DNA from 2 places in the Pseudoflavonifractor phocaeensis genome. Region 2 is predicted to be linked to the other one. Evidence: predicted binding sites of a transcription regulator. Region 2 holds the regulator's gene; the other holds the start of a gene.
The links. The regulator LexA, encoded in region 2, represses DNA repair genes until DNA is damaged. The targets are predictions, from matches to a motif close to CNAACANNTGTTNG.
Positions count from the first base shown of each region.

Region 1: the regulator LexA is predicted to act here: its motif matches at 7,106-7,119, upstream of uvrB (excinuclease ABC subunit UvrB).

Region 1 is NZ_JBCDMT010000003.1:415,272-430,468, forward strand. It holds gene uvrA (excinuclease ABC subunit UvrA) at 1-2,312, opposite strand, end outside; gene AAEU42_RS14565 (transposase) at 2,331-2,612, opposite strand; gene AAEU42_RS06690 (aldo/keto reductase) at 2,842-3,855, opposite strand; gene AAEU42_RS06695 (DUF3788 domain-containing protein) at 3,892-4,323, opposite strand; gene AAEU42_RS06700 (hypothetical protein) at 4,358-5,086, opposite strand; gene uvrB (excinuclease ABC subunit UvrB) at 5,095-7,062, opposite strand; gene AAEU42_RS06710 (JAB domain-containing protein) at 7,210-7,887, opposite strand; gene pyrE (orotate phosphoribosyltransferase) at 7,969-8,640, opposite strand; gene AAEU42_RS06720 (nitroreductase family protein) at 8,829-9,350, shown strand; gene AAEU42_RS06725 (hypothetical protein) at 9,465-9,881, shown strand; gene AAEU42_RS06730 (cell wall hydrolase) at 9,907-10,341, shown strand; gene AAEU42_RS06735 (hypothetical protein) at 10,361-10,858, shown strand; gene malQ (4-alpha-glucanotransferase) at 10,918-12,402, opposite strand; gene AAEU42_RS06745 (HPr family phosphocarrier protein) at 12,418-12,642, opposite strand; gene AAEU42_RS06750 (ABC transporter ATP-binding protein) at 12,656-13,747, opposite strand; gene AAEU42_RS06755 (LacI family DNA-binding transcriptional regulator) at 13,761-14,789, opposite strand; gene AAEU42_RS06760 (carbohydrate ABC transporter permease) at 14,795-15,197, opposite strand, start outside.
Region 2 is NZ_JBCDMT010000005.1:354,956-370,152, reverse strand. It holds gene AAEU42_RS11470 (cyclic-di-AMP receptor) at 1-144, shown strand, start outside; gene AAEU42_RS11465 (DNA polymerase III subunit) at 146-1,120, shown strand; gene AAEU42_RS11460 (PSP1 domain-containing protein) at 1,171-2,370, shown strand; gene ytvI (sporulation integral membrane protein YtvI) at 2,611-3,807, shown strand; gene AAEU42_RS11450 (S1C family serine protease) at 3,908-5,218, shown strand; gene spoIIP (stage II sporulation protein P) at 5,356-6,510, shown strand; gene AAEU42_RS11440 (SDR family NAD(P)-dependent oxidoreductase) at 7,015-7,785, opposite strand; gene AAEU42_RS11435 (ABC transporter ATP-binding protein) at 8,425-10,461, opposite strand; gene AAEU42_RS11430 (ABC transporter ATP-binding protein) at 10,461-12,200, opposite strand; gene AAEU42_RS11425 (MarR family winged helix-turn-helix transcriptional regulator) at 12,202-12,684, opposite strand; gene lexA (transcriptional repressor LexA) at 12,853-13,464, shown strand; gene AAEU42_RS11415 (hypothetical protein) at 13,481-13,747, shown strand; gene jag (RNA-binding cell elongation regulator Jag/EloR) at 13,830-14,603, opposite strand; gene AAEU42_RS11405 (YidC/Oxa1 family membrane protein insertase) at 14,635-15,197, opposite strand, start outside.

The sequences.
Region 1 (15,197 bases), on a different contig from region 2:
TAGCGCTTGCCCTTACAGACCTCGCAGGGGACATAGATGTCGGGCAGAAAGTGCATCTCGATCTTCAGAAGGCCGTCGCCGGAGCAGGCCTCGCACCGCCCCCCCCGGACGTTGAAGGAGAACCGGCCGGGGCCGTAGCCCCGGGCCTTGGCGTCGGGGGTGGAGGCGAAGAGGTCCCGGATGTCGTTGAACAATCCGGTGTAGGTGGCCGGATTGCTTCGGGGCGTGCGGCCGATGGGGGACTGGTCGATGTCGATGACCTTGTCCAGGAACTCCTCCCCCTCGATGGCCTTGTGCTTCCCGGGGCGGGTCTTGGCCCGGTTGAGGTCCGCGGCCAGCTTTTTGTAGAGCACCTCGTTGACCAGAGACGACTTGCCCGAGCCGGACACGCCGGTGACGCAGGTGAAGGTGCCCAGGGGGATGGACACGTCCACCCCCCGGAGGTTGTTTTCCGCCGCCCCCCGGACAGTGAGGAACTGGCCGTTCCCCTTCCGCCGCTTGGCGGGGACGGGGATCTTGCGGGCCCCGGAGAGGTAGGCGCCGGTGATGGACTCGGGGTTGGCCATGATCTCCTCCGCCGTGCCCTCGGCCACCACCCTGCCCCCGTGGACTCCGGCGCCGGGGCCCACGTCCACGATATAGTCCGCCGCCCGCATAGTGTCCTCGTCGTGCTCCACCACCAGGAGGGTGTTGCCCAGGTCCCGGAGGTGCTTTAAGGTCTCCAGCAGCTTGTCGTTGTCCCGCTGGTGGAGGCCGATGGAGGGCTCGTCCAGGATATAGAGGACCCCCATCAGCGACGAGCCGATCTGGGTGGCCAGGCGGATGCGCTGGCTCTCGCCGCCGGAGAGGGTGCCGGCGGAGCGGGAGAGGGTGAGATACTCCAGACCCACTGACTGGAGGAAGCCCAGGCGGGACTTGATCTCTTTCACGATCTGCCCGGCAATAAGCTGCTTTTGGGGAGTTAGCTCCAGCTCCTCCATGAAGGAGAGGGCGTCGTTCACCGGTTTGTGGCAGTAGGCGTCGATGTCCAGATCCCCCACGGTGACCGCCAGGGACTCCCGGCGCAGCCGCTTGCCGTGGCAGTCGGGGCAGGGCTTCTCCGACATACACTCCTCCAGCTCCCGGCGCACCGAGTCGGACTGGGTCTCCCGGTAGCGGCGCTCCAGGTTGTTGCAGATGCCCTCGAAGGGCTGCATGAGAGTGCCCTGACCGTTGGCCCGGTCGTAGGTGAGCTTCAGCTTCTCCCCCTTGGTGCCGTAGAGGATGACGTCGATGACCTCCTCGGGCAGCTCTGCCACGGGGGTGGTGAGCTTGAACTTGTACTTTTTGGAGAGGGCCTCGAAGTACATCCGGGAGATGGAGTCCCCCTTGATATTGTTCCAGCCCGAGGCGGTGATGGCCCCGTCCAGGATGGAGAGACCTTTATTGGGGATGATGAGCTCCGGGTCCACCTTGAGCTGGACCCCCAGGCCGGTGCAGGTGGGGCAGGCGCCAAAGGGGTTGTTAAAGGAGAACATCCGGGGGGTCAGCTCTTCGATGGAGATGCCGCAGTCCTCGCAGGCGTAGTTCTGGGAGAAGGTGATGTCCCGGTCCTCCCCCACGATGTTGATGACCACCAACCCCCCGGCCAGGCCGGAGGCGATCTCCACGGAGTCGGTGAGGCGCTGGGCGATGTCCTCCTGGATGACCAGGCGGTCCACCACCACCTCGATGTTGTGCTTCTTGTTTTTGTCCAGCTTGATTTCCTCGCTGAGGTCGTAGAGGGAGCCGTCGGCCCTCACCCGGACGTAGCCCGATTTCCGGGCGTCCTCGAAAATCTTGGCGTGCTCGCCCTTCTTCCCCCGGATGACGGGGGCCATGACCTGGATGCGGGTGGCCTCGGGCAGGCGCATGACCTGGTCGATGATCTGGTCGATGGTCTGCTGCATGATCTCCTTGCCGCAGATGGGGCAGTGGGGGGTGCCCACCCGGGCCCAGAGAAGGCGCAGGTAGTCATAGATCTCCGTCACGGTGCCCACGGTGGAGCGGGGATTTTTGGAGGTGGTCTTCTGGTCGATGGAGATGGCGGGGGACAGCCCGTCGATGGAGTCCACGTCGGGCTTTTCCATCTGGCCCAGAAACATCCGGGCGTAGGAGGAGAGGCTCTCCACGTACCGGCGCTGGCCCTCGGCGTAGATGGTGTCGAAGGCCAGGGAGGACTTGCCCGAGCCGGACACGCCGGTGAGGACCACCAGCTTGTCCCGGGGGATGGACACGTCCACGTTTTTCAGGTTGTTGGCACGGGCGCCCTTGACGGTGATATGGTCATGCATAGGCTTGGTTCTCCTTTTTTACTGGGACGGACTTTGGGGAAAATAGCGGTCCTCCCGCCACCTGGCGGGGTTGTCGTCCACATACTTCCAGATGAGCAGATAATCCGCCTGGCTTCGGATGACGTGGTCGTGGAAGCTTCTTTGCCAGAGGGGCGCACCCGCCGCGCGGCTGCTTGCCCGCTTCATCTGTCCAACCACCGTGGACAGGGGCTTTGTAGGGGCGGATAGCATCCGCCCGCCGCCTGGCCCCAGTGCCAGGATCACGTGGATGTGGTTGGGCATGATAACATATTTGTCCACTTTGACACCTGGGTAGTGGTTCGAAATCTCTTGGATGGCTGTGTCCACGATTTGGCCCAGGGGGGTCAATAGGGGCGGGGACGGGCGGATGCTATCCGCCCCTACGGGGGTCTGCCAGAACAGACACTCCCTGCCTTTGGTGCAGAGCGTAACAAAATAATACCCTGACGCCCCGTAATCATACCCTTTCAAGCGCAGGGACTTCCGCCGGGGGATATCCTCCCCCATTTTACTGCCCGAACTCCTTCGCCACGTCCTTGAGCATCTCACGGATGGGCAGATCATAGGGGCAGCGGGTCTCGCAGACGCCGCACTCGATGCAGTCGCCGGCGTGGACGGCAAAGGAGCCGTAGCGGGCCTTGGCCCAGTCGGCCAGGTCGTACTTGCGCAGGTAGTTCACCATGAGGAAGTTGGAGGGGATGTCGATGCCCACGGTGCAGGGGGCGCAGTAGCCGCACCGGCGGCAGAAGTGGGTGCCCAGGTCCCGGCGGATCTTCTCGCACTCCGCCAGCTCCTCCGCCGTCAGGGGGGAGAGTTCCTCCGCCGCGGCGGCGTTGCGCTCCACCTCCTCCACGCTGCCCATGCCGGGGATCGACACGTCGATGACGCCGGAGGCGTCGATATACCGCAGGGCCAGCTTCCAGTCGTCCAGGTTGCCGCCGGCCATGGGCTTCATGGCGATGGTGCCCACGCCCTTGGCCCGGGCGGCCCGGAGAAGCTCCTCACCCTGGGCCTCCACGATGTTGTACGGGAACATGACGGTCTCGATCTTGTCGGAGTAGTCCTCGATCATCATTCTCAGGGCGTCCAGGCTGTGGGCGGTGGCGCCGATGTGGCCGATCTTCCCCGCCGCTCTGGCCTCCTCCAGGGCCTTGTAGGCGCCGTCGGGACCGAATACCAGCTCGAAATCCTTCACGGGCAGGTTGTGGAGCTGGTAGAGGTCGATATAGTCGGTCTGGAGGTTATGGAGGCTGGTCTCGATGTCCTTCTTCATGTTCTCATAATTCCGGGACATGGACTTGGTGGCCAGGAGGAACTTTTCCCGGCGGCCCTTCAGGGCGGCGCCCAGATATTCCTCGGAGACGGTGTAGCCCCGGGCGGTGTCGATGAAATTCATGCCGTGCTTTTCCAGGGCGTCCACCACCGCCATGGTGTTGGCGGCGTCGGAACGCTGAATGGGGATACCCCCAAAGGAGACGACCGCGCATTTAAGACCAGTTTTACCAAGTTCCGCGTACTTCATGTTTCAATTCCCTCTTTATTATGTATTTCAGTATATTTATTTCGCGAGCATTTTCAGTTCGGACAGCCGTTCCACGTCCTCCAAAACGGGGCGGGACCTTACGTCCAGCACCAGCCAGCGGCTTCCGTTTATGCCTCCGGCCTGGGCGAAGCGGTCCCGGGTCTCCGGGGAACACTGTTCCATCAGGCCCTCCGCCAGGGGGACCAGCTTGGGGCCCAGTACCACCATAGCGGCGTAAAAGCCCCGCCGGGGATAGAGCGCGCAGACGGCCTTGCTCTTTTTCTTCAATTTCACGTTCCAGCCGGGGTCCATGCCGCAGCGGCTATACTCCAGCGATGCCGTCAGACCGTTTTCCGTCCCCCAGCCAAGGATCTCATCAAAAAGCGGGGCAGCGATCCAGGCGGAGACCTCCTCCAGTGCGGGCTGATGGTCGGACGGGTAGCACTCGTGCCAGCGGGGTGTTTCCATGGGTGTTCCTCCTTATTCTTCTTCATGCGCCCCGTCAAGACAGCCCGGACAGACTCAAGGCGTAGCAGACGATGGCGAGAACGGTCAAAGCGATCTGGCCGAAGGAGCGGCCCAGCAGCTCCCATTCCGAGGGCTCCGCCCCCTCCGGGTCCCGGATCCGAAAGCGCAGGTCCCATCGGAACAGAGCGTCTGCAAACAGGATGCTCACCACAGCCGCGGCCGTCACGAAGAGGCCCACGAGATAAAACTCCACTGCTCCACGGCTGACCAGCGCCGGGCCCGCGGACAGGCGGAGGATGATTCCCACCGAGGGGGCCGCCCCGGCGGACGCGTGAGAAGAATCGTGCACCGGGCCGCCGTCCTCGGCGACCAGGGCGGAAAACCGCTCCCCGGCCCAGCCGCCCCGGAAGAGGCGGGTGTTCCCCTCCCACACCTCCACGCCGGTGAGGACGCCGGCCAGCTGGCTGTCCCGGGGGACCGCCGTGTCGTCATAGATCACGGTATAGGGGCCGTGAGTCACGTCTCCCCACCGGCAGGTCACGCTTTGGTCCGGGGCCACGGTAAAGACGAGGTCCTGGCCCTTCGCCCGGCCGGAGTAGGTCTTCCCATTCTCCGTCTGGGAAAAACGCAGAAAGCCGTCCCCATACTGGATGCCGGTCTGCCGCCCGATCAGGGCGTAGAGAACGCTGAACACAAGGGTGGACAAGGCCAGGAGCACCAGGAGGGCCTTTTGCAGCAGGCCCAGGCTCTTCCATTTTTCCACGGCGGCCCTCACTTGCCCCTGAGTTCGATGATGCGGTCCCGAAGGACGGCGGCGTACTCGAACTCCAGGCGCTTGGACGCCTCCTTCATCTCCTTCTCCAGCTTGGCCACCGCCTTTTCGATCTCGGTGCGGGTCATCTTGGTCTTTTCCCGGACGGCCCGGTCGGCCTCCTCCTCCCCCTCGGCCAGGTTCACCACGTCCCGGACCGATTTGATGATGGTCTTTGGCGTGATGCCGTGGGCCTGGTTGAACTCGTCCTGCTTCTTCCGGCGGCGCTCGGTCTCCCCGATGGCCGCCATCATGGAGGGGGTCATCTTGTCGGCGTACATGATGACGAGGCCGTCGGCGTTCCGGGCGGCCCGGCCGATGGTCTGGATGAGGGAGGTCTCGCTGCGGAGGAAGCCCTCCTTGTCCGCGTCCAGGATGGCCACCAGGGACACCTCGGGCAAATCGAGGCCCTCCCGCAGGAGGTTGATGCCCACCAGCACGTCGTAGGTGCCGAGGCGCAGGTCCCGGATGATCTCCTGGCGCTCGATGGTGTCGATGTCGTGGTGCATATACTGGACCTTGATGCCCACGTTTTTCAGGTAGGCGGTCAAATCCTCCGCCATCTTTTTGGTCAGGGTGGTGACCAGCACCCGCTCCCCCCGCTCCACCCGGGCGTTGACCTCCCCGATGAGGTCGTCGATCTGGCCCTCCACGGGCCGCACGTCGATTTTGGGGTCCAAGAGGCCCGTGGGGCGGATGACCTGCTCCACGATCTGGCCGGAGCGGGTGCGCTCGTACTCTCCCGGGGTGGCGGAGACGTAGACCACCTGGTTCACCCGCTGCTCGAACTCCTCGAACTTGAGGGGGCGGTTGTCGAAGGCGCAGGGCAGGCGGAAGCCGTAGTCCACCAGGGTGGTCTTTCGGGCCTTGTCCCCGTTGTACATGGCCCGGACCTGGGGAAGGGTCACGTGGGACTCGTCGATGAACATGAGGAAGTCGTCGGGGAAATAGTCCAGCAGGGTCATGGGGGCGGAGCCCACGGGCCGGCCCGCGATGACCCGGGAGTAGTTCTCGATGCCGGAGCAGTGGCCAAGCTCCTGGAGCATCTCGATGTCGTACATGGTGCGCTGCTTGATGCGCTGGGCCTCCACCAGCATGTTGTTGGCCTCAAAGAAGGCCACCCGCTCCTCCAGCTCCTTATAAATTTCCTGGATGGCACCCGCCATTTTCTCCTTGGGGGTGATATAGTGGCTGGCCGGGTAGATGGGGATGTGCTCCAGGCGGCGTATGGGGCTGCCGGTGACCACGTTGATTTCGCTCAGGCGGTCAATCTCGTCCCCGAAGAACTCCACCCGGATGGCGGTGTCCCGCCAGTAGGCCGGGAAGACCTCAATGGTGTCCCCCCGGACCCGGAACATGTTGCGCTCGAAAGCGATGTCGTTGCGCTCGTACCGGTCCTCCACCAGACGGCGCATCAGCTCCTCCCGCTTCATGGTCTCCCCCACCCGGAGGGTGATCATCATGTGGGCGTAGTCGTCCGGCTCGCCCAGGCCGTAGATGCAGGAGACCGAGGAGACCACGATGACGTCCCGCCGCTCGATGAGGGAGGCGGTGGCGGACAGGCGCAGGCGGTCGATCTCGTCGTTCACCGCCGAGTCCTTCTCGATGAAGGTGTCGGTGTGGGGGATATAGGCCTCGGGCTGGTAGTAGTCGTAGTAGCTGACGAAGTACTCCACGGCGTTGTTGGGAAAGAACTCCTTGAACTCGGCGCAGAGCTGGGCGGCCAGGGTCTTGTTGTGGGCCAGCACCAGGGTGGGCTTCTGGACCTTCTCGATGACCTTGGCCATGGTGAAGGTCTTGCCCGAGCCGGTGACGCCCAGGAGGGTCTGCTCGCTCAGGCCGTTTTCCACCCCTGCCGCCAGGGCCTCAATGGCCTGGGGCTGGTCGCCGCTGGGCTCAAAGGGACTGACCACTTTCAGTTCCGGCATGGACGGACCTCCTCTCCTCCAAATCAGATAGGACCATTGTATCAAAACATTTGTTCTATTGCAACAGGAAATTGTGGGAGCTCTCTCTTCTGAGGAAGATCGTCCGCCCGGCCTTCGCGGCCCGGCTCCCCGCGGGAAGCCCCCGCGCTACTCCTGGAACTGGAAGCCGCTGTCCCGCAGGGACACCATGTCGTCGTCCACAAAAATCATGTGGTCGGCCAGCGTCACGCCCACAGAGGACAAAACGCCGGTGAGATAGCGGGTTGTGGCCTTGTCCTCGGGGGAGGGGAAGGCCAGGCCGGAGACATGGTTGTGCCCCAGGATGACCTGGGTGGCGTTGAGGGAGAGGGCGGCCTCCACCACACCCCGGGTGGTGACCTCGGCGGCGTTGACGCTCCCCTCGGCGATTTGGCGGACGCCCAGGCTCTTCCCTTTCCCGTCCATGCAGAGCAGATACACCCGCTCGGTGCGGGCACCGAAGAAATAGGGCCGGAGGATCCGGTAGGCGTCGGCGGTGGCGTTCACCGTCTCCTCCGTATCGGTCCGGGCGGTGAGATACCGGCCCCCTGTCTCCTTGACCGCCTTCAGCAGGGCGACGGCGTGCTCCCCCACGCCCGGCACCTTCATAAGATCCTCGGGCAGGGCGTCCAGCACCCCGGCCAGGGAGCCGAAGCGCTCCATGAGGAGGTGGGCGGTGGGGTTTGTGTCCCCTCTGGGATTGGCGTAAAAGAGCAGCAGCTCCAGCAGTTTGTGGTTGGGGAAGGAGTCGGGGCGGGCCAGGAACTCCCTCTTCATCCGGATCCGGTGGCCGTCGTGCATCGCCATAGTCTTCCCCCTCTCCAGCAGTTGGATGCGCTTGTCTAGGAAACCGCCCCTCTCCTCTCTCAGAGGGGGCGTTTGGATTCCTTATTTCCCGCCGTACTGGGCCAGGTATCCTTCCATCCTGTCCTTCATGGCGTCGTCGATGTACACCTTCCCGTCGATCTCCCGGTTGTGGAGGAAGGCGATGACCTCCCGGACGGTGACGATGGGGAACACCTGGATGCCGTACTGCTCCCGCAGCTCGTTGATGGTGGTCTTCTCCCCTGTGCCCCGCTCCATCCGGTCCACCGAGACGATGAGGGCGGTAAGCTCCACGTCGGCCACGTGCTGGAAGAGCTCGATGGTCTCCCGCACGGCGGTGCCGGCGGTGACCACGTCCTCCACGATGACCACCCGGTCCCCGGCCTTGGGCTGGTAGCCCACCATGGTGCCGCCCTCGCCGTGGTCCTTGGCCTCCTTGCGGTTGAAGCAGTAGGGCAGGTCCCGGCCGTAGTCCCGGTAGAGGCTGGAGGCGGCGGCCACGGTGATGGGGATCCCCTTATAGGCGGGGCCGAAGAGGCAGTCCACCCCCTGGGGCAGGTTTTGCTGGATGCAGGCAGCGTAGTAGTCCCCCAGCTTGGAGGCCTGGGCGCCGGTCTTGTAGTTGCCGGTGTTGATGAAGTAGGGGGTCTTTCGCCCGGATTTGGTGGTGAAGTCCCCGAAGGTGAGTACGCCGGAGCGCACCATGAAGGTGATGAATTCCTCCTGATAGGACATTGAGTAGCCCTCCCCTGAAATTTGTGTTCCAGTGTTTAAATGTCGAAATATTATATCACCTTTCCCGCCCCCGGACAAGGGCAAATCCCCGGCTGTTTTTTGATCCCCGGAATGTTTTTTGCCCCTTGCGCTCCCTGGGCGGGAGTGGTATCATCATCCCAATCCCAAATCAAAGGAAGTGCTTCCCAATGGAGACCATGCAGGCTGTTTTTGGACGAAAAAGCTACCGCGGCGGGTTCACCGGCGCCCCCGTGCCCCGGGAGGACCTGAGAGAGATCATGGAGGCCGGACTGGCCGCCCCCTCGGGCCACAACCTCCAGACCACCCAGCTCATCGGGGTGGACGACCCGGAGCTTTTGAAGCGGCTGGCCGATTGCTTCCCCCACTCGGGGATGACCACCGCCGGGGCCATGGTGGTGGTGCTGGCCAAGAAGATCCAGTGTGTAGATGGGGCCTTCTACCACGTGGAGGACTTTGCCGCCGCCACGGAGAACATGCTCCTGGCCATCCACGACAAGGGCTACGCCTCGGTGTGGCTCCAGGGGGTCATCCGGGGGGAGCCCGCCGCACGGATGGCGGCCATCCTGGGCGTGCCCCGGGAGGTTGAGGTGGTGGTATGCCTGCCCATCGGCATCCCCGCCAAGCCCTTCAAGGCGGCGCCCAAGGCCCCCTTTGAGGACCGGGCCTGGTTCAACGGCTATCAGGTCTGACCCCACCAAGGAGGACGCCGGTCTCTTTTAAGAGGCCGGCGTCCTCCTTCCTTTTCGCACCCGCGCCACCTCCGGCGCATAGAATGACCCGAAACGGAAGGGAGGCGGATATCTATGGAGGAAAAAGACACCCTCTGCCGGTCCCTCAGGCAGGTGGACACCTCTCTTGTTTTCCTGGTGCTGATCCTTTTCTCAGTCCTGCTGTCCTACTGGTCGGTGGGCATCCAGCGCGACCAGCTGTGCCGGACCATCCAGGGGAAGGACGTGTCGGGCTTCCCCTCCGTCTATCCCATCAAACACGCCGCGGCGGCCATCGTGGTAGGGTCGCTGTCCTTTTTCCTCTGTCTGGCCCTGTCCGCCGACCGCCAGGCCCAGGCCGGGAGCGATCCGGCGGCCTGCCGGTCCGCCCGGGTCAACCTGTTGGCCTCCATCCTGGTGCTGGCCGCCGCCCTGCTGCGGCTGGACGATCTGACCTTCGTGGAGCGGTCCCGTCAGAGCGCGCTGCTGGAAGAGGACACCCTGCCGGACTGACCCGCGGGCGAAAAGGAGTGAGGAAATGGCTTATTCCGACCTGGAACTGCTGGCCCGCATCGTGGCCTGCGAGGCAGGCGGCGAGGGCGACAACGGGATGCAGGCGGTGGCCAGCGTGGTGATGAACCGGGTGAACGTGACCTACGGGGAATATTCCCGGTACAAGACCGTCCGCCAGGTAGTGTTCCAGCCCCGGCAGTTCGTCTGCGCCATGGAGACCGTGGGCGGCGAGTATAACGCCCAGAACATCTACAACATGGCCCTGGAGCAGGTGCACTGGGACATCGCGGAGTGGGCGATGGCCGGGAACCGGCTGACCAACCTGGGCACCGCCCTCTGGTTTTTCAATCCATACAGCCCCAACTGCCGCCCCAACTTCCCCACTCAGGTGGGGGAGTTTGTGATCCGCATCGGTGACCACTGCTTCTACAACCCCACCGATGCTTACGCTCTGACTTGAAACGGAGGCAAACGACATTATGGCCAGACTCTATCCCGACGCGATGCAGGACATCGCGCTCAACTCCGCTAACGAAAGCGGCTCCATCAACACCCCGCCCCCCCAAGACTTCAACACCCCCGCCATGCGGGGGTCCGTGCAGCAGTTTTTGTCCGATAACCTGGGCGAGTTCGTGGTGGTGGAATTTCTCATCGGCACCCAGACCATGGTGCAGAAGGCGGGCATCCTCTACGCCGTGGGCACCAGCGTGCTGACTCTCTATGACGAGGTCAACCAGACCTTCGTCACCTGTGACATTTTCTCGGTGAAATTCGTCACCTTCTACCTCCCCGGCCGCCGGCCCTGGCAGATGAACAACCCCTATTTTACCGGCCAGGGCGGCCTGGGGATGGGCGCGTTCCCCGGGCAGTCCGGCATGGGCCTGCCCGGCCAGGACGGCTCCCTCCTCCCAAGCCAGGGGGCCACGGGCGGCTGCACAGGCAGCGGATGCGGCTTTCTGTCCACCCTGGGCCGGTGAGGTCCTCCCCCGCGCAAAAAAAGAGGCTCCATCCCTTGGGATGGAGCCTCTTTTTGTCCCTACCTGATCCGGGTCCTGCGGTAGGTGGCCGTCTCGTGACAGAGCCGCCGGGCCAGCTCGGGGGTAAACGTACCGGGGAGGGCCCGCCATTTCCAGTTGCCCCCCAGGGTGGCGGGGACATTCATCCGCGCCCCCGCTCCCAGCCCCAGCAAGTCCTGGGCGGTGACCACCGCCAGGTCGGCCACCGAGGCCAGAGCCCCCCGCATGAGGCCCCAGTGGGCCCCCTCCGCTTCGGTCAGCTTCAGGTAGTCCACGGCGAAGGCCCGGTCCTCCGGGGCGGCGGAGGCCAGCCAGCCCAGGGCGGTGTCGTTGTCGTGGGTGCCCACGTAGCACACGCAGTGCTTTTCATAGTTGTGGGGCAGATAGTCGCTCTCCTCTCGGCTGTCGAAGGCAAACTGGAGCACCTTCATGCCGGGGAAGCCGGACTCCCGCAGCAGCTCCCGCACCCCGTCGGTGAGGAAGCCCAGGTCCTCGGCGATGATATCCTGCTTCCCCAGGGCGGCCTCCACCGCCCGGAGGAGCTTCATGCCCGGACCGGGGCGCCAGCGGCCGTTCCGGGCCGTGGGCTCCCCGTAGGGGATGGCGTAGTACGCCTCCAGCCCCCGGAAGTGGTCGATGCGCAGCACGTCGTAGAACCCCCGCTGGCGGCGGATCCGCTCCACCCACCAGGAGAAGCCGTCGGCCTCCATCCGGTCCCAGTCGAAGAGAGGGTTGCCCCAGAGCTGTCCGTCGGCGGAAAAGCCGTCGGGGGGGCATCCCGCCACCTCCACCGGGTTTAAGTCCCCGTCCAGCTGGAATTGGTCAGGCCGGGCCCAGACGTCGGCGCTGTCCCCCGCCACGTAGATGGGCAGATCCCCGATGAAGGAGACCCCCTTCCCTTTGGCGTAGGCCTTCAGGGCGTTCCACTGGCGGAAAAAGAGGTACTGCACCCCCCGCCAGAAGGCCACGGCCTCCCTGTGATCCTCCCTGGCCTGGGCCAGGGCCGGGCCCTCCCGGCGGCGGAGGGGCTCCGCCCACTCCTGCCAGGGCCGGCCGCCGTTGGCGTCCTTGAGGGCCATAAAGAGGGCGTAGTCGGGTAGCCAGGTGGCGTTCTCCGCCAGGAAGAGGGGGTAGTCCTCCGGGGGGTGGGCCAGCAGCCGCTCCACCGCCCGGGCCAGCACCGGCCAGCGCTTTTCATAGAGCAGGCCGTAGTCCACCCCCTCAGGGTCCTCCCCCCAGCCGATCTCCTCGTACTCCCCCCGTTCCAGCAATCTCTCCGCCGCCAGGTCGTCCAGGTCGATGAGGTAGGGGTTGCCCGCGAAGGTAGAGAAGCTCTGGTAGGGGGAATCCCCATAGCTGGTGGGGCCGATGGGCAGAATCTGCCAGTAGCTCTGCCCCGCCGCGGCCAGAAAATCGGCGAAGTCCCGAGCCGCCTGCCCCATGGTGCCGATGCCCCAGGGGGAGGGCAGGCTCGTCAGGTGCATGAGCACGCCGCTTGTCCTCACGTTACATCCATCCCATCACACGCAAAATCGTTTCAGTTCTTCCAAAAGCCCCTCCTCGGGCTTGCCGTGGAGCTCCAGGTCCAGGGGCTTGGACAGGTCCAGGCTGAAAATGCCCATGATGGACTTGGCGTCCACCGTGTACCGGCCGGAGCGCAGGTCGGCCTCGCCGGAAAAGCGGAAAATGATGTTCACAAAATTCTTCACCTTATCAATGGTGTCCAGGGTGATCGTCAGCGTCATACGCTCTCTCCTCTCAAATGCGTTGTTCCGTCTCGGGGTCAAAGAGGTGTACCTTGTTGCCGTCCACCGCCAGCCGGACGGTATCGCCCCCCCGGATGGCCATGCGGGAGGGCACCCGGGAGATCAGCTTTTGTCCGTTCACGGTGATGTAGAGGTAGATCTCCGCCCCCATCATCTCCGCCAGGTCCACGTGGGCCTCCAGCTGGCCCGAGGTGGACAGGGCCAGGAATGCCTCCTCCCCGTGGATGTCCTCGGGCCGGACCCCCACGGTGACCTCCCGCCCCTCGTAGGGCTCCAGCCCCGCCGCCGGGGTGGGGACGCGGCAGTCCCCAAAGACCAGGACGTGGCCCCCCTGGGCCCGCTCCACCCCGGCCTGGAAAAAGTTCATGGGCGGGGTGCCGATGAAGCCGGCCACGAAGCGGTTCACCGGATGGTCGTAGAGCTCCTGGGGGCTGTCCACCTGCTGGATGACGCCGTCCTTCAGCACCACGATGCGGTCGGCCATGGTCATGGCCTCGGTCTGGTCGTGGGTGACGTAGACGAAGGTGGTCTGGAGCTTTTGGTGGAGCTGGGAGATCTGGCTGCGCATCTCGGTGCGCAGCTTGGCGTCCAGGTTGGACAGCGGCTCATCCAGCAGAAAGACCGCCGGGTCCCGGACCATGGCCCGGCCCAGGGCCACCCGCTGCCGCTGGCCGCCTGAGAGGGCCTTGGGCTTGCGGTTCAGGTAGGGCTCCAGCTCCAGCACCTTGGCCACCTGGCGCACCTTCCGGTCGATCTCCTCCTTGGGCGCCTTCTTGAGCTGGAGGGCGAAGGCCATATTCTTGTAGACCGTCATGTGGGGATAGAGGGCGTAGGACTGGAACACCATGGCGATGTTCCGGTCCTTGGGGGGCACGTCGTTGACCCGCCTGTCCCCGATGAACAGGTCCCCTGAGGTCACCTCCTCCAGCCCCGCGATCATCCGCAGGGTGGTGGATTTGCCGCAGCCCGAGGGCCCCACCAGGATGATGAACTCCTTGTCCCGGATCTCCAGGTCCATCCCGGGGATGACGGTGACGTTGTTGTCATAGGTCTTGACGATGTTTTTCAGTGTGATCCCCGCCACAGGGCATCACCTCCTATTCGTTCAGATCCCGGATGCTCTCGCCGGGCAGCAGTTGAAAGGGCACGATCTCGTGGACGGCGCCGCCGCCCCCCGCGGCCTGCCGGAGCAGGATCTCCACGCTCCGCCGGGCCAGCCGCCCCGACCGCTGGCGCACCGTGGCCAGCCGGGGGACGCAGTAGCCCGCCTGCTCGATGCCGTCGTAGCCGATGAGGGAGATGTCCTCGGGCACCCGCAGGCCCCGGTCCCGGATAGCCCGGAGGGCGCCGATGGCCATGACGTCGGACATGGCAAAGAGGGCCGTCAGGTCGGGGCACCGCTCCAGCAGAGCGTTGGCCGCCTCGTAGCCCCCCGGCATGGAAAAGCGGGCGGCCTGAAACTGGAGCTCCTCGTCAAAGGGGACCCCCGCCTCCAGAAAGCCCCTCCGGCAACCGAAGAACCGGGTCTGGCTGGTGTTGGCGCCCCCCCGGCCGCAGCCGGCGCAGAAGTGGCCCCCGATGACGCCGATGCGCCGGTGCCCCGCCTCGATCAGGCGGCGGATGGCCTGGGCCGCCCCCTCGGCGTCGTCGGTGGAGACGCTGGAGAGATTTTGAAAGCCCATGGTGTCCGCCCGGGTGGTCACCAGGACGCAGGGGCAGGTGACCCGCTCGAAGCGGTCGGCGAAGTTGTTTTGGTTGCCGCCCAGGAAGAGGATGCCCAGGGGCTTGAGCTCCCGGCAGACCCGGACCGCCTGCTCCACCTCGTCGTCGTCCTCGTCCAGATAGTAGACGGCGGCGGCCCGGCCCGCGGCGCGCACCCGGCTCTGGACCTCCTCCAGGATGCCGGCGAAGAGCAGGTTGCGGGCGCCCTTGACGATGACGGCGATGCTGCTGCTCTCCCGCTGCTTGAGGTGGCGGGCGTTGTCGTTGGGCTGGAAGCCGGTCTCGGCCACCACCGCCAGGATCTTGGCCCTGGCCTCGTCGCTGACGTCGGGGTGGCCGTTGAGGACCCGGGACACCGTGCCCACGGCGTACCCCGCCCGCTGGGCGATGTCTTTGATGGTCATGGCCCTCACCCCTTCACCGCGCCGGCGGCCACGCCCTTGATGATATACTTCTGCCCCGCCAGGTAGACGATGATGATGGGGATGATGGTGAGCATGATGCAGGCCATCATGGGTCCCATCTCCACCCGGCCGAAGCTGCCACGGAAATGCTGGATCAGCATGGGGATGGTCATATATTTCTTGATGTCCAGTACCAGGGTGGGCAGCAGGTAGTCGTTCCAGACCCACATGGCCTCCAGGATGCCGACGGACACCAGGGTGGGCTTGAGCATGGGCATGACGATGAGGAAGAAGGTCTGCAAGGGGTTACAGCCGTCGATCATGGAGGCCTCCTCCACCTCCACCGGCACGGAGCGGACAAAGCCGCAGAACATGAACACGGCCAGCCCCGCGCCGAAGCCCAGATAG
Region 2 (15,197 bases):
AAGGAGCACTCCCACTCCCGCAAGCAGATGATCCCCACCACCACCGAGATGAGCTACGGGTACTACCCGTCCATGCCGGTGGAGGTCACCGTGGGAGGCGCCACCATCTTCGTGGTGGACATCGAGCGTTTCGAGCGGGTGTGACATGCGTCTGGACACCCTGGCGGGCAACCATGCCCTGAAGCGCCAGCTCTCCGCCCAGGCGGAGGGCCGGGGGCTTTCCCACGCCTATCTCATCAGCGGCCCCGCCGGGTCCGGGAAGCGGACGCTGGCGAGGCTCCTGTCCGCCGCCTTCGTCTGTACGGGCGGGGGGGAGACGCCCTGCGGCGCCTGCCCCGGCTGTAAAAAGGCCCTGGCGGGCATCCACCCCGACATCATCACCATCGGGGACGACGGCAAGGACATCACCGTGGCCCAGAGCCGCCAGATCCGCTCCGACGCCTATATCCGGCCCAACGAGGCCGACCGGAAGGTATACGTGGTCCAAAACGCCCAGACCATGAACGCCAGCGCCCAGAACGCCCTGCTGAAGCTGCTGGAGGAGGGGCCGGCCTACGCCGCCTTCCTCCTGCTCACCGACAACCCCGCCGGGGTTTTGCCCACCATCCGCTCCCGGTGCGAGGCCCTGGCCCTCTCCCCCGTCACCCAGGCCCAGGCGGAGGAGGTCCTCCTTTCCCGCTTTCCCGACCGGGACCCGGGGCAGGTCCGCTCCGCCGCCGCGGACTGCGGCGGGCTTCTCGGCCGGGCCGTGGCCCAGCTGGAGGGGAGCCAGGCGGGCGAGGAGGCCAGACAGGCCGCCGGGACCCTTTTTTCCTTTTGGGCCAAGGGGGACGAGCTGGGCATGGCCCAGTTCTGCGTCAGTTTGGAGAAGTGGGACCGGGAGGCCCTCACCGGCCTGTTCGACCAGGCCGTGACCCTGCTGCGGGACGCCCTGGCCCTCCAGACCGGGGCGGAGGCCGGCGGGCCGCCGGTGGTACAAGCCCTGGCCCAGCGGCCCCGGAAGGCCCTATTGGCCGCCGTAGGGGTCCTGGAGTCCCTGCGCTCCGCCGCCGGGTTCAACGTGGGCGCCGGGCACCTGTGCGGGGCCCTGTGCGCCGGACTCAGCCAGGCCGGGCAGTGACGCCTGAAATCACCGCGCGGCGCGGTTTCTCATAAAGTAGGAGGTTCCACATGACAGAGATCATCGGGGTCCGCTTTAAAAACGGCGGAAAGGAATATTACTTCGACCCCAAGGGCATCGAGGCCCACGTGGGGGACGAGGTCATCATCGAGACCGCCAAGGGCCCTGAGTTCGGGGTCTGCTCCAAGGCCAACGCCCAGGTGCCCGACGAGGCGGTGGTCCAGCCCTTGCGGCCGGTGCTGCGGCTGGTCACCGACAAGGACCGGGCCGTCCTCCAGCGCAACAAGGAAAAGGAGGACAAGGCCCTCAAGGTCTGCCAGGACAAGATTTTGGAGCACAAGCTGGACATGAAGCTGGTGCGGGTGGAGTGCTCCTTCGACGGCAACAAGCTCCTCTTCTTCTTTACCAGCGAGGGCCGGGTGGACTTCCGCTCCCTGGTGAAGGACCTGGCCTCCACCTTCCACTCCCGCATCGAGCTGCGGCAGATCGGCGTGCGGGACGAGTCCAAGATGCTGGGCGGGCTGGGCATCTGCGGCAGGCCTTTCTGCTGCAACGCCTTCCTTGACCAGTTCCAGCCCGTTTCCATCAAGATGGCCAAGACCCAGGGCCTCTCCCTCAACCCGGCCAAGATCTCCGGGGCCTGCGGGCGGCTGATGTGCTGTTTGAAGTACGAGCAGGGGGCCTATGAGGACGCGGTGAAGCGGCTGCCCAAGAACGAGTCCTTCGTGGAGACCCCCGACGGGGCGGGCACGGTGAACGCCGTGGACTACCTGCGGGAGACCGTGAAGGTCCGGCTGGAGGACAGCCCCGAGACCCCCCAGGTCTACGCCGGGGACGAGATCAACGTAGTCCGCAGCGGCAAGGGCCGCCGGCCCGAGGGCTACGTGGCCCCGCCCCGGTCCGAGCTGGAAAAGCTGCGCAAGACCACCCCGCCCCCCGCGCCCCCGGAGGGGCGGCCCCTGGCGGGCAGCATCGACGCCGCCCTGTCCTCTCTGGACGGGGCCGAGCGGCCGGGCCGCCGGGGGAACGACGGCCGGCGGCGGGGGGACAAGCCCCGGCAGGAGGGGCGGCCCCGCCCGGAGAACCGGCCCAAGCAGGAGCCCAAGCCCCGGCAGGAGGGCAAGGGGAAAGATTCCCCCAAGCCCAAGGCCCCCGAGAGGGCCAAGGAGGGCCAGAGCCGGAACCGCCGCAGGCGGCGGGGCGGCGGCAAGCCCAAGGAGGGGGGCGCCCCCCAGGCCCCCAAGGCATAACAAACACCCATCCAGACAGCGGCCCTTCGGGGCCGCTGTCTTTTTGGCAAAGGCCGGGTTAAGATTTCGTTATGAACTTCTATTATTTACAAATTCTTCTTCCTTTTTGTTTCGGACATGCTATAATAGCCGCACTCGCATATGGCCCGTCAGGGGCGGGCCGCGAAGGGGCGCTGCCGCTTTCCGTACCTTGGGCGGCACGGTCCCCCGCGGTTTCAATCAACCTGTAAGGAGGACGCTATGGATCAAAAGGAACTGTCCTGGCACGACCGGGGACGGCTGTGGCTGCGGCTTGGGGTGCGGCTTATTCTGCTCCTGCTGGGGCTGTGGGCCGCCGTACGGCTGGGGCCCCCCTTCATCTCCCTTTTCGCCCCCTTTCTGCTGGCCTTTCTCATGGCCTGGCTCCTTTCGCCGCTGGTGAAGTGGCTCAACGCCAAGCTCCGCCTGCCCCGGAAGATGCTCTCCCTCCTCCTCCTGCTGCTGGTCTTTGTGGGATTGGGTGCGGCGGTGTGGGCGCTGACGGTGGGCGTCGTGGGGGAGATCATCTCCCTGGCCTCCGACTGGGAGGGGCTGGTGGGCAGCTTCGAGGCCACCGTCACCCTGGTGGGCGAGAGCTTTTCCCGGGTGATGGAGCTGCTGCCCCAGTCGGTGCAGACCACGGTGAACAACCTGGTGGAGCAGCTCTTCCAATGGCTTCAGACCGCCATTCCCCGCATCCTCTCCATGGCGGTGGACACCGTCACCGGCGTGGCCAAGGGCATGCCCTCCTTCTTCGTGGCCACGGTGGTCTTTGTTATGGCCTCCTACTTTATTACCTCCGATTACCCCCGCCTGCGCGCCTCCTTCACCGACCGCCTGCCCCAGGGGCCCAGGGTCTTTTTCAGCCAGGTGAAGCGGGCGGCCGCCGCCGGGTTCGGCGGGTACGTGAAGGCCCAGATCATCCTTTCCATCGGCGTCTTTTTCATCCTGCTGGGGGGCTTCCTCCTCATCCGCCAGCCCTACGCCCTGCTGCTGGCCCTGGTGCTGGCGGTGCTGGACTTCATCCCCATCGTGGGTTCGGGCACCGTCATGGTGCCCTGGGCGGTGGTGGAGCTCTTCACGGGGAACTTCCGCCACGCCGTGGCCCTCATGGTGGTGTGGGGCCTTGTCTCCCTCTTCCGCCAGATCGGGGAGCCCAAGGTCCTGGGCAACCAGACCGGCCTGTCCCCCATCCTGTCCCTGGTCAGCGTCTACGTGGGCATGAAGGTGGCCGGGGTGGCCGGGATGATCTTTGGCCCGCTGCTGTGCCTGGTGGTCCTCAACGTGGGCCGTTCCGGGGTGATGGACAACGTGATCCGGGACGTGAAGCTGGCGGCGCTGGACATCTCCGCCATTTTGAGGAGCGGCCGGCCCGAGCCGTCGGAAGAGGACGCTCCAGAGGGCTCCGAAATTGAATAGAGTTCAAAAAAGTGTTGATTTTTCTTCATTTTCTGGACACAATTCCAGGGTATCCTAAATAACGTTCCAAGGGAAAAACGACACGAAGGAGCGAGCAGTTATGTATTACAATGACTATAACCGGATGAACGAGGAACCCATCGTCACCGACGCATACAAGGTAGAAGCCGTCCCCAAGAAGAAGGCCAAGGGCGCCGGCGGCAGGATCGCCGCCCTGTGCCTGGCCTGCGCCCTGGTGGGCGGCGCCATGGGCGGCGCGGCCGTCCACTTCGCCGGGGGCTGGGGCAGGAACAGCACCGTCCTCTACGAGGGCACCCACGAGCCCGTGGCCGTGACCATGTCCAACGTAAAGACGGGGCAGCCCATGACCGGCGCCCAGGTCTACGCCGCCAATGTGGGCTCCACCGTGGGCATCACCACCGAGCTGGTCACCACCAACTACTGGGGCCAGACCGTGAAGGGGGCCGCCGCCGGCTCCGGCTTCGTGGTGACCCAGGACGGATACATCCTCACCAATTACCACGTCATCGACGGCGCCTCCTCCATCAAGGTGGCCTTCGTGGACGGCACCACCTACGACGCCAAGCTGGTGGGCGGCGAGGAGGCCAACGACATCGCCGTGCTGAAGATCGAGGCCACCGGCCTCACCCCCGTGACCCTGGGCGATTCCGACAACCTGGTGGTGGGCGAGCAGGTCTGCGCCATCGGCAATCCCTTGGGGGAGCTGACCTTCACCTACACCTCCGGCTCCGTCTCCGCCAAAGACCGGGCCATCACCATGGAGAACGGCGAGATCATGAACATGCTCCAGACCGACACCGCCATCAACTCCGGCAACTCCGGCGGGCCCCTGTTCAACCTGTACGGCGAGGTCATCGGCATCACCTCCGCCAAGTACTCCTCTTCCGCCTCCTCCTCTTCCGCCTCCATTGAGGGCATCGGCTTCGCCATCCCCATCAACGACGTGAAGGACATGGTCACCTCCATCATGGAGCACGGCTACGTCACCGGCAAGCCCAACGTGGGCATCCTGATGAACGATGTCTCCAGCGAGGCCACCCTGCGTTACGGCATTCCCTCCGGCGCTTACGTGGAGTCCGTTCTGGAGGACTCCTGCGCGGATAAGAGCGGGCTGAAGGCCGGGGACGTCATCACCGCCGTGAACGACACCGCCGTCACCTCTTCCAAGCAGCTCTCCTCCGCCGTGAAGAACTACAAGGCCGGGGACACCGTCACCTTCACCGTCTACCGGGAAGGGCAGAACCAGACCATCTCGGTCACCCTGGATGAGGCCACCCAGGAGCGGGCCGACGCCATGGCCAAGCTCCAGGAGAACTACAAGCAGGTCCAGCAGCAGCAATCCACCCAGCAGCAGGGCCGCTCCTCCTGGCCCTTCAGCTTCGGCTGGTGACCCTGGCGGGGAGTCCCCTCCCCTTTTCATAGAACCCCCGGCGGCCCACTTTGGGCCGCCGGGGGTTCTTTTCATATTCCCGCCCCGGGCCGCATAGAGTGGTGGTGAAACAAAAGAAGAAGGGAAGGGACAAGCAAATGCGGCAAAAAATCAAGTGGGGACGGCTCTTCCGGCGGGGCGCCGCCCTGTTTCTGGCCACCATCGCCCTGTGGCTCCTGCTGATGGGGGCGGGGGCCGGGGCGGTCACCGGGGCGGCGGAGATCCTGGGGAGCAGCGAGGACTTCGTCACCGCCGCCCTGCGCACCGAGCTGGGGCCCGTCCATGACGGCGCCCTCTCCTTTTGGCAGCGGCTCGCGGTGGAGCAGTCCCCCCTGCTGGCGGCCAATCCGGCGGGCGGGACCAGGCCGGCGGCCCCTGTGGAGCGTCTCCCCGACGCCCAGCCCGCCCCGGACCACGACGACATCACCGAGCCGCCCCAGACCACCGCGGCGCCGGGGGACATCGTGGAGCGGACGCTGGTCCCCACCACCACCCAGGGCTACGTCACCGGGGCGGGGCTCTACCTCTACAACCGGACCGATCTGGTGGTGGACCTGGCCGCGGCGGCCAGCCGGAGCCTCAACATCGCTCTCTCCCCCGCGGCCGACGGGCCCCAGATCCTCATCATCCACTCCCACGCCACCGAGGCCTACACCCAGGACGGCACCGACATCTATACCCCCAGCGACAACAACACCCGGACCCTGGATGAGAACTGCAACATGATCCGGGTGGGGGACGAGATGGAGCGGGTATTCACCGAGATGGGGCTGTCCGTTCTCCACGACCGGGGGATGTACGACTACCCCCAGTATAACGGCTCCTACGGCCGGTCCGGCCCGGCGGTGGAGGAATACTTACGGCAATACCCCACCATCAAGCTGGTGCTGGACGTCCACCGGGACGCCCTGGTGGGGAGCGACGGGACGGTCTACAAGGCCGTCACCACCATCGACGGGGTAAAGACGGCCCAGGTGATGCTGGTGGTGGGCAGCAGCGCCGGGGGCGGGGACCACCCGGGCTGGGAGGAAAACCTGGCCCTGGCCGCCCGGCTCCAGAAGAGCCTGGACACCCTCTACCCCACCCTGGCCCGGCCCATGACCCTGCGGCAGTCGGTGTACAACCAGAATTTGACGCCTGGGTCCCTGCTGGTGGAGGTGGGGAGCCACGGGAACACCCTTCAGGAGGCGCTGGCGGGGGCACGGCTCTTTGCCCGGGCGGCGGGGTCGGTGTATCTGTCGCTGGAGGGGTGAAGCCTTTTTTGTTTGCTGGCAGGGCGCACCCCGAGGTGCGGAACTTCTGGGGGAGGTTTCTTTTCCTCGGGAAAAGAAATCTCCCCCAGACCCCCAAAGAAAAGGCTATTGGTGCTGACCTGGGGGCAGATTCCCTTTTTGGTAGGAGGTCTACTGCCCGAAGATCGGGGGATAAGCGCGGGTGCGGCTGTGCGACACGTGGGTCTCCTTGCGCCGCTGCCGCTGACGTGTTCTTGATTGATAAGTGCCCTATTCGCACATGCACTTTGCCTTCCCCTCGGGGGAAGGTGGCAGCCCGGAGGGCTGACGGATGAGGGGAACTGGGGATAACAACAAAGGCCCTGCTAAAGAGATAAGTTCCCCTCATCAGTCTGCTTCGCAGCCAGCTTCCCCCAGGGGAAGCCTAAAAGGCTGCGCCCTTGAAAGACGCTACGAAAGGCGGTGTAACGTGCATCCATAGAAAAGAGCCCCCGGCCTACGGCCGGGGGCTCTTTTTGTTTTTCCTCAGGGGCGCAGTCCGCTGCCGCCCTGCATGGTGATGCACTCGCCGGAGATATACTTGGCCCCCTCGGAGCACAGGAACACCGCCGTGCGGCCGATGTCCAGCTCGGGGTCGCCGAAGCGGCCAGCGGGGATGCCCTTGATGGTCTGCTCGTAGACCGCGGGGTACTCCTCCTTCCACTTGGCCAGGGCGTCGGTCATCACCAGGGGGCAGATGATGTTGCAGTTGATGCCGTCGGGGCCCCACTCGGTGGCGGCCACACGGGTCATCCCCCGGATGCCCTCCTTGGCGGCGGCGTAGCTGCTCTGGCCGGGCTTGCCGAAGAGGCCCGCACCGGAGGCGAAGTTCACCACGCTGCCCTTGGTCTTTTTCAGCTCGGGGTAACAGTGCTTCATATAGAAGAAGGTGGCGTACAGCCCGGAGTAGACGGCCTGGTCGAACTGCTCCTTGGTGTGCTCGGCCAGGGGCACGCCGGAGGCGGAGTTCTGGGCGTTGTTGATCACGAAGTCGATGCGGCCGAAGGTCTTGACGGTCTCCTCCACCACGTGGGCCACCTGCTCCTCCACGCCGCCGTCGCACTGCATGGCAAGCACCTGGACGCCGTAAAGCCGCTCCAGCTCTTCCTTGGCGTCGGTGAGCTTTTTCACGTTCCGGCCGGTGACCACCAGGTTCACGCCCTCCTTGGCAAAGGCGGTGGACAGGCCGTAGCCGATGCCGCCGCCCTTGCCGCCGCCGGTGATGATGGCTACCTTGCCCTTCATGTTGTAATCCATGTGTTTCTCCTCCTTGTGAATTTTCAACAAATAATCGAGGGGTTGCTTGGTTATGTTTTATGGTAGCACACTACCGAAGAAAATACAAGGAAACCAGTGGGTTTAATCTGCTGGGATGAGGGATGTTTTCGTTTGGTTGGCTGCTGACTGCATGTTGGGACGTGGGTTTTCTGGGGGAGGTTTCTTTTCCCGAGAAAAAGAAACCTCCCCCAGACCCCCAAAGAAAAGTCTTGGTGTTGACCTGGGCGCAGATTCCCTTTTTGGTTGGAGGTCTACTGCCCGTTGATAGGGGGAAAAGCACGGGTGCGTCTGTGCGACCCGTGGTCCCTCTTGCGCCGCTTTCGCTGACACGTGCTTGATTTAGGGTGGTCCTGGCCTTCTCCTAGGGAGAAGGTGGCAGCCCGGAGGGCTGACGGATGAGGGAAACTGGGGACATGGGAAGAGGCCCTACTAAACATTAGGTTCCCCTCATCAGTCTGCTTCGCAGCCAGCTTCCCCCAGGGGAAGCCTAAGGGCCTCCAAACTACGAGACTGCTGCGGAGTAGGAGGACGGGGGTTTCTTGTTCTCTTTGGACAACTTCGGGGGAGCGAGACAAAAAAAGGACCACCCGCCGGAAGGCGGGTGGTCCTTACTGTTTCTCAGTCCAGCTGGAACTGGCCGGTGTAGAGCTGGTAATACCGGCCCTTTTCCTCCAGCAGCTCGGCGTGGCTGCCCTTCTCCTGGATCTCGCCGTGCTCGATGACCACGATGCAGTCAGCGTTGCGGACCGTGGAGAGCCGGTGGGCGATGACGAAGACCGTCCGCCCCTCCATCAGCGCGTCCATGCCCTTTTGGATGAGGGCCTCGGTGCGGGTGTCGATGGAGGAGGTGGCCTCGTCCAGGATCATCACCGGGGGGTCGGCCACGGCGGCCCGGGCGATGGCCAACAGCTGCCGCTGGCCCTGGGAGAGGTTGCCCCCGTCCCCGGTGACCAGGGTGTTATACCCGTCGGGAAGGCGGCGGATAAAGGAGTGGGCTCCGGCGGTCTTGGCCGCGGCGATGCACTCGTCGTCGGTGGCGTCCAGGCGGCCGTAGCGGATGTTCTCCATCACCGTTCCGGTGAAGAGGTGGGTGTCCTGGAGGACGGCCCCCAGGGACTTGCGAAGGTCGTCCTTGCGTATCTCTTTCACGTCGATGCCGCCGTAGGTGATGACGCCGCTCTGGATCTCATAGAAGCGGTTGATGAGGTTAGTGATGGTGGTTTTGCCCGCGCCGGTAGAGCCCACGAAGGCGATCTTCTGGCCGGGGTTGGCGTACACCGTCACGTCGTTCAAAATCTGCTTGCCCGGGACGTAGGAGAAGTCCACGTCCTGGAACCGCACGGCGCCGGTGAGCTCGGCCAGGGCGTAGCCCTCTCTCCTGGCCACCGCGCCCCGGATGCGGTGCAGGCCTTGGGCCGGGTCCCCCTGGGGGTACTTCCAGGCCCACAGGTGGTCCGGTGTATCCTCGCCGCACTCTTGGAGGGTGCCGTCGGCGGCCTTGACGCAGGGCACCAGGGTCATGCGGGGGTTTTCCGGCACCTTCCAGGCCCAGCAGTGGGTGCGCTCGCCCTCGGCGGCCTCGGTGATGGTGCCGTCGGCGGCCTTTTTGGCCCGGACCAGGGTGATCTTGCCCTCGTCCACCTCGGGCTGGGTGTCCATGACCTCAAAGATACGCTCGGCCCCCGCCATGGCGGAGAGGAGGGAGGTCATCTGCTGGGAGATCTGGTTCAAGGGCTGGCCCACCTGCTTGGAGTAGTTGAGATACACCACCAGCCCGCCAAGGTCGAAGCCCTGGAGCACGGAGAGGAGGCCCCCCGCCGCCGCGGTGAGGGCGTAGCTGATGTTCATCAGGTTGCCCGAGACCGGCATGATCATGGTGGAGTAGAAGTTGGCCTTCTGGGCCGCGTCCCGGTAGGTGTCGTTGAGTTCCTTAAAGTCGGCCTTGGCCTGGTTTTCATGGGTGAAGGCCTTGACCACCTTGAGCCCCTCGATCATCTCCTGGATGTTGCCGTTGACGGCGCCCAGGGCGGCCTGCTGCTCCCGGTAGAACCTGCGGCTCTTGCCCCCCAGGTACTTGAAGAGGAGCATGGTCACCGCCAGCACCACCAGGGTCACCAGGAACAGCTTCCAGTTGATGAAGAGCATCAGCCCCACGAGGCCCACGAACATGAGGCAGCTGGACAGGAGGGAGACCACGCTCTGCTCCAGGGCCATCTGGACGTTGTCGGCGTCGTTGGTGAAGCGGCTCATCAGCTCGCCGTGGGGATGGTTGTCAAAGTAGGCCAGGGGCAGGTCTTGGAGCTTGTCGAAGAGGTCCTTGCGCAGCCGGTTGACCCCCCGCTGGGCCAGACGGACCATGGTGGCCGACTGGCCGTAGGTGGCGAGGCAGCCCACCACATAGATGCCGATGAGCTTCAGAATGGCCAGGCCCAGCCCGGCGAAGTCGGTGCAGCCCGACCAGATGAAGTCGTTGATGATGCCCCGCATCATGTAGGAGCCGCCCAGGTTGGTCAGCACCGACACCAGCAGGCACCCGATCACCAAAAGCAGGGGCAGAGGATTGCGGGTCAGGTAGCCCAGCAGGCGGGAGATGGTCTTGCCCATGTTCTTGGGCTTTTGATAGCCCCCTCTGGGGGCGCGGTTCGGTCCTGGCATTATTCCGCCACCCCCTCTTGCTGAGATTGGTAGATTTCCTGATAGATGGGATTGCTGGCGAGGAGCTCCTCGTGGGTGCCCTGGCCGGCGATGTGGTCGTCGTCCAGCACCAAGATCTCGTCGGCGTACTGCACCGAGGAGATCCGCTGGGCGATGATGATGACGGTGGTCCCCGCCAGGTTCTTCTGGAAGGACTCCCGGATGGCCGCCTCGGTGGCCGAGTCCACGGCGGAGGTGGAGTCGTCCAGGATGAGGATGGCGGGCTTGCGCAGCATGGCCCGGGCGATGCACAACCGCTGCTTCTGGCCGCCGGAGACGTTGACGCCGCCCTGCTCCATGTGGGTGTCGAAGCCATTGGGCAGGGCCATGATAAAGTCGTAGGCCTGGGCGTCCTTGGCGGCCTGGATCATCTCCTCCTCGGTGGCGTCCGGCCTGCCCCAGAGGAGGTTTTCCCGGATGGTGCCGGAGAAGAGGACGTTGTTTTGCAGCACCATACCGATGCGGGCGCGCAGCTCCTCCAGGGGGTAGTCCCGCACGTCCTTGCCGTCCACCAGGATAGCCCCGCCGGTGACGTCGTAGAACCGGGGGATGAGGTTCACGAGCGACGACTTGCCTACGCCGGTGCCGCCCACGATGGCGACAAACTGGCCGGGCTGCACGGTGAAGCTGATGTGGGAGAGCACGTCGTCCCCGGTGCCGGTGGCCACGTACTTGAAGGACACGTCCTTGAATTCCACCTGGCCCTTGGGGGCGGGGAGGGCCGCGGTCTGAGACTCGACGGTATCCTCAATGTCGGGCTCGGTGTTCAGCACCTCGTTGATCCGGTGGGCGCAGGCCTGGGCCCGGGAGAGCTGGAGAAGGGACATGGCCACCATCATCACGCTCATCAAAATCTGGAAGATATAGTTGATGAAGGCCTGGAGGTCCCCCAGCAGGAAGGAGCCCTCCATCACCATCCGGCCGCCGAAAAAGACCACCGCGATGGTGGCGCCGTTCATGCACAGCATCATGATGGGCATGATGGCGATGATCTTTAGCCCCACGTTCAGGGCGGCCTCCATCAGCTCGTCGTTGGCCTTTTTGAACTTGGTGCGCTCGTAGCCCGCCCGGACGAAGGCCTTCACCACCCGGATGGCCACCAGGTTTTCCTGGAGGGTGTTGTTGAGGCTGTCGATTTTCTTCTGCATGGCCTCGAAGAGCTTGGTGCACACCTTCATGATGAAGGCGATGATGACGGCCATGACGGGGATGACCACCGCCAGCACCAGGGCCAGCTTGGCGTTGAGGGTGATGCTGATGATCAGCGCCGCCACCAGCATCACCGGCGCCCGCACCAGCATCCGCAGGCCCATGGCCAGCATCATGGTCATGGCGTTGACGTCGTTGGTCATCCGGGTGATGAGGGAGGCGGAGGAAAAGCGGTCGATGTCCGCGAAGGAAAAGGTCTGGACCTTATCGAAGAGGGCCTGGCGCAGGTTGCCGCCGAAGCCCTGGCTGGCGTAAGAGGCGTATTTGGAGCCCAGGACGCCGCAGGCCATGGAGACGCCGGCCAGCAGCAGCATGGCCCCGCCCAGCTGAAAGATGTAGGTCACGTTCTCCGAGGGGATGGCCACATCCACGATCCGGGCCATGACCAGGGGCAGCAGCAGTTCGCAGATGACCTCCAGGACCATCAGGATGGGGGCCCGGACGGCCACCTTCTTGTAGCCCTGAAGATGGGTGAGAAAGATTTGCAGCAAGTTAAGATTCCTCCTTTGCTTCTGGGGGTGGACAGGGAAAATCAGGGGTGCCGCCCAAGTTTTCCATCATACGGTGGAAAAACCCGGTGAGCTGGGTCTTTTCCTGGTCGGAAAAGCCCTGGAGCATCTGCTCATCCACCGCCCGGAACAGCTCGTTGCACTGTTCCACCGCCCGGCGGCCCTTGTCGGTGAGGGCCACCCGGTTGCGGCGGGCGTCCCGCTCATCGGCCCGGCGGCCCACATAGCCCGAGCGCTCCAGGGACCGCAGGGACACCGCCACCGTGGCCGGGGACAGCCGCATGGCTCTGGCCACCTCCCGCTGGGAAAAGTCCACTCCCCGCTGCTCCCCGTGGAGCAGGACCAGCAGCAGCATGGGGGAGCCCAGGTCGGCCAGCCCCCGAAGGGCCTGTTCCTCCATCACCCGTTTCCGGTGGGCCTGATGAAGCCCGTGGAAAAAGGCGCTGGGTTCGTCCGCGCAGTACATGGTATCATCTCCAATCGTTCGTACCCTGATAATTAGGATGCTTACGTAGTATACGCTGATGAAACCGGAAAATCAAGTCTAAATTGTAAACGAATTCTTAGAACAGATGTTTGACATTTTGGTCAATCTGTGATAGGATACAACTATCTAAAATAAGGAGGGGTCTCTATGGCCGCGCCGCTCACCCCAAAGCAGGGAGAAATCTACGACTTCATCCTCCAGTACACCCGCAGCCACGGCTATCCCCCCTCCGTGCGGGAGATCGGGGCCGCGGTGCATTTGAAGTCCCCCTCCACCGTTCACTTTCACATGAAAAAGCTGGAGGCCGAGGGATACATCCTCAAGGCCGACGGCAAGACCCGGGCCATCTCCCTCCCCCGGGAGGCGGTGGCCGAGGAGCTGGACGCCCACCCCGACCAGGTGCCCGTGGTGGGCAGCGTGGCCGCCGGCAGCCCCATCCTGGCCGAGGAGTGCGTGGAGGAATACCTCACCTTTGACACCGGCGGGCTGGCCGGGGAGCATTTCGCCCTGAAGGTCCGGGGGGAGTCCATGCTGAACGCCGGCATCCTGCCCGGGGACCTGGTGGTGGTCCACCGGCAGGAGAATTTCCGCAGCGGGGACATCGTGGTGGCCCTCTTTGAGGATGAGGCCACGGTAAAGACCCTGCGCCGCATCGACGGGCATATTTGGCTCATGCCGGAAAACCCGGATTACGAGCCCATCGACGGGGAGGGCGCCGCCCTCCTGGGCCGGGTGGTGGCCGTGATCCGCCGCTATTGAGAAAGGAGCGCCTTTTATGAGTATCGACTTGGAACAGCTGACCGACGCGGGACGGCGGTACATCAAAAAGATGGACCTGGAGGACATGGCGGCCCTGAAGATCTGCCTGCTGGCCACCGGGACTCTGGCGGGGCTCTCCCTCAAGAGCAGGTTCGCCCGGCGGCTGGCCGGGGTGTCCTGCTCCTTCCTGGCCGCCGGGCTGGCGGTGCCGCTGGTGAGCCAGTTTTTGGACGAGCTGGACCGGACCCCCGCCCCACCCGAGCCGCTGGACGAGGAGGCCTGAGCGCCTCTCCCCGTTTCCAAACCGTTGAAAAAGGACCGCTGTCATACGACAGCGGTCCTTTTTTGCGTTTCCTGCTGGGATTTTAGTCCCGGCGCTCTCCCTGGCTGTAAGCCACCACCGTGCGGCGGTTGGGCTCGGTGCCGATGGAATAAGTAGTCACGTCGGGCCGATCCTGGAGGGCGGTGTGGATGACGTGGCGCTCATAGGCGTTCATGGGCTCCAGCGTCACGTTCCGGCGGTAGCGCACCACCTTGTCGGCCACCCGGTGGGCCATCCGCTCCAGGGATTCCTCCCGCTTGGAGCGGTAGTGCTCGGCGTCCACCCGGACCCGGACCCGCTTGGCCTGGCCGTGGTTGACGGCGTAGCCGGTGAGCTGCTGAATGGCGTCCAGGGTCTCTCCCCGGCGGCCGATCACGGCCCCCAGGTCCTCCCCCACCAGGTCCACCAGGTAGTTGCCCTCGGCGTCCACCTTCACCTGGGGATCGGCCTGGATCTCCATGCGCTCCAAAAGGCCGGAGAGGAAGCTCTTGATCTTCTCGGCCCGCTCATCCCCCTCGGCAGCGGCCGGGCAGGCGGCCTCCACGGGGCGGCAGGGCTCCTCCGCGGGGGCGGCGGAGACAGGGGCCTCCTCCTGGGCGGCGGGGGCAGGGGCGGGCTGGGGGGCCGCCTGGGGCTCGTCAGGGACCTCGTAGGTCACCTTCACCTTGGCGGGGGTGCCGCCGATGCCCAGGAAGCCGGACTTGGCCAGCTCCAGCACCTCTACGGAGACCTCTTCCCGGGCCAGGCCAAGCTGCTGCAACGCGGCGGCAATGGCCGCGTCCTCATTCTTGCCGGTAAATTCAACGGATTTCTGCATAGACTTTTATCTCCTTCCCGTGGGGAATGTGTCAGTCTTCCTTGGGCTTGTCCTCGTCCTCGGCCAGGGCTTCGCTGATCTCCGCCTCCAGCCGCTCCACAAGGTCTTCCTCGACCTCTTCGGCCCCGTTCTGAACGTCCTCGCCCACCGCGTCGGCCAGGGCGGCGTCATCCGTCACGATCACCTCGGCGTCGGGGCGCTCCTGGGCGGCCTTTTCGGCCTCCTCCAGGCGGCGGTCCTCGGCGGCTTCCTCGGCCTCCTGGATCTTCTGGACAGCCCCAGCGGCCAGATCCTCATGGTAGGGGGTCACGCCGCCGTAGCGGTCGGGATCGTAGGCCCGGCCCCGGGCGTACTGGCGGATACCCACCCGGCTGGCCTCCCGCTGCTCGGGGGTCATCTTCTCCTCGTCGGGCTCCTTGGCCTTCTTCTTGCCCTTGTTCTTCCGGGCCTCCTCGGCCTGGCGGGCCCGCTCCTCCGCCTTTTCCCGGCGCTGGCGCTTCTCTTCCTCTTTCTCCTCGATCTCCCGCTGGCGCTGGGCCTCGGCGGCCTTCTCGTAGTCCTTTTTGAGGAGCTTGCCGCAGATCAGCTCCTGCC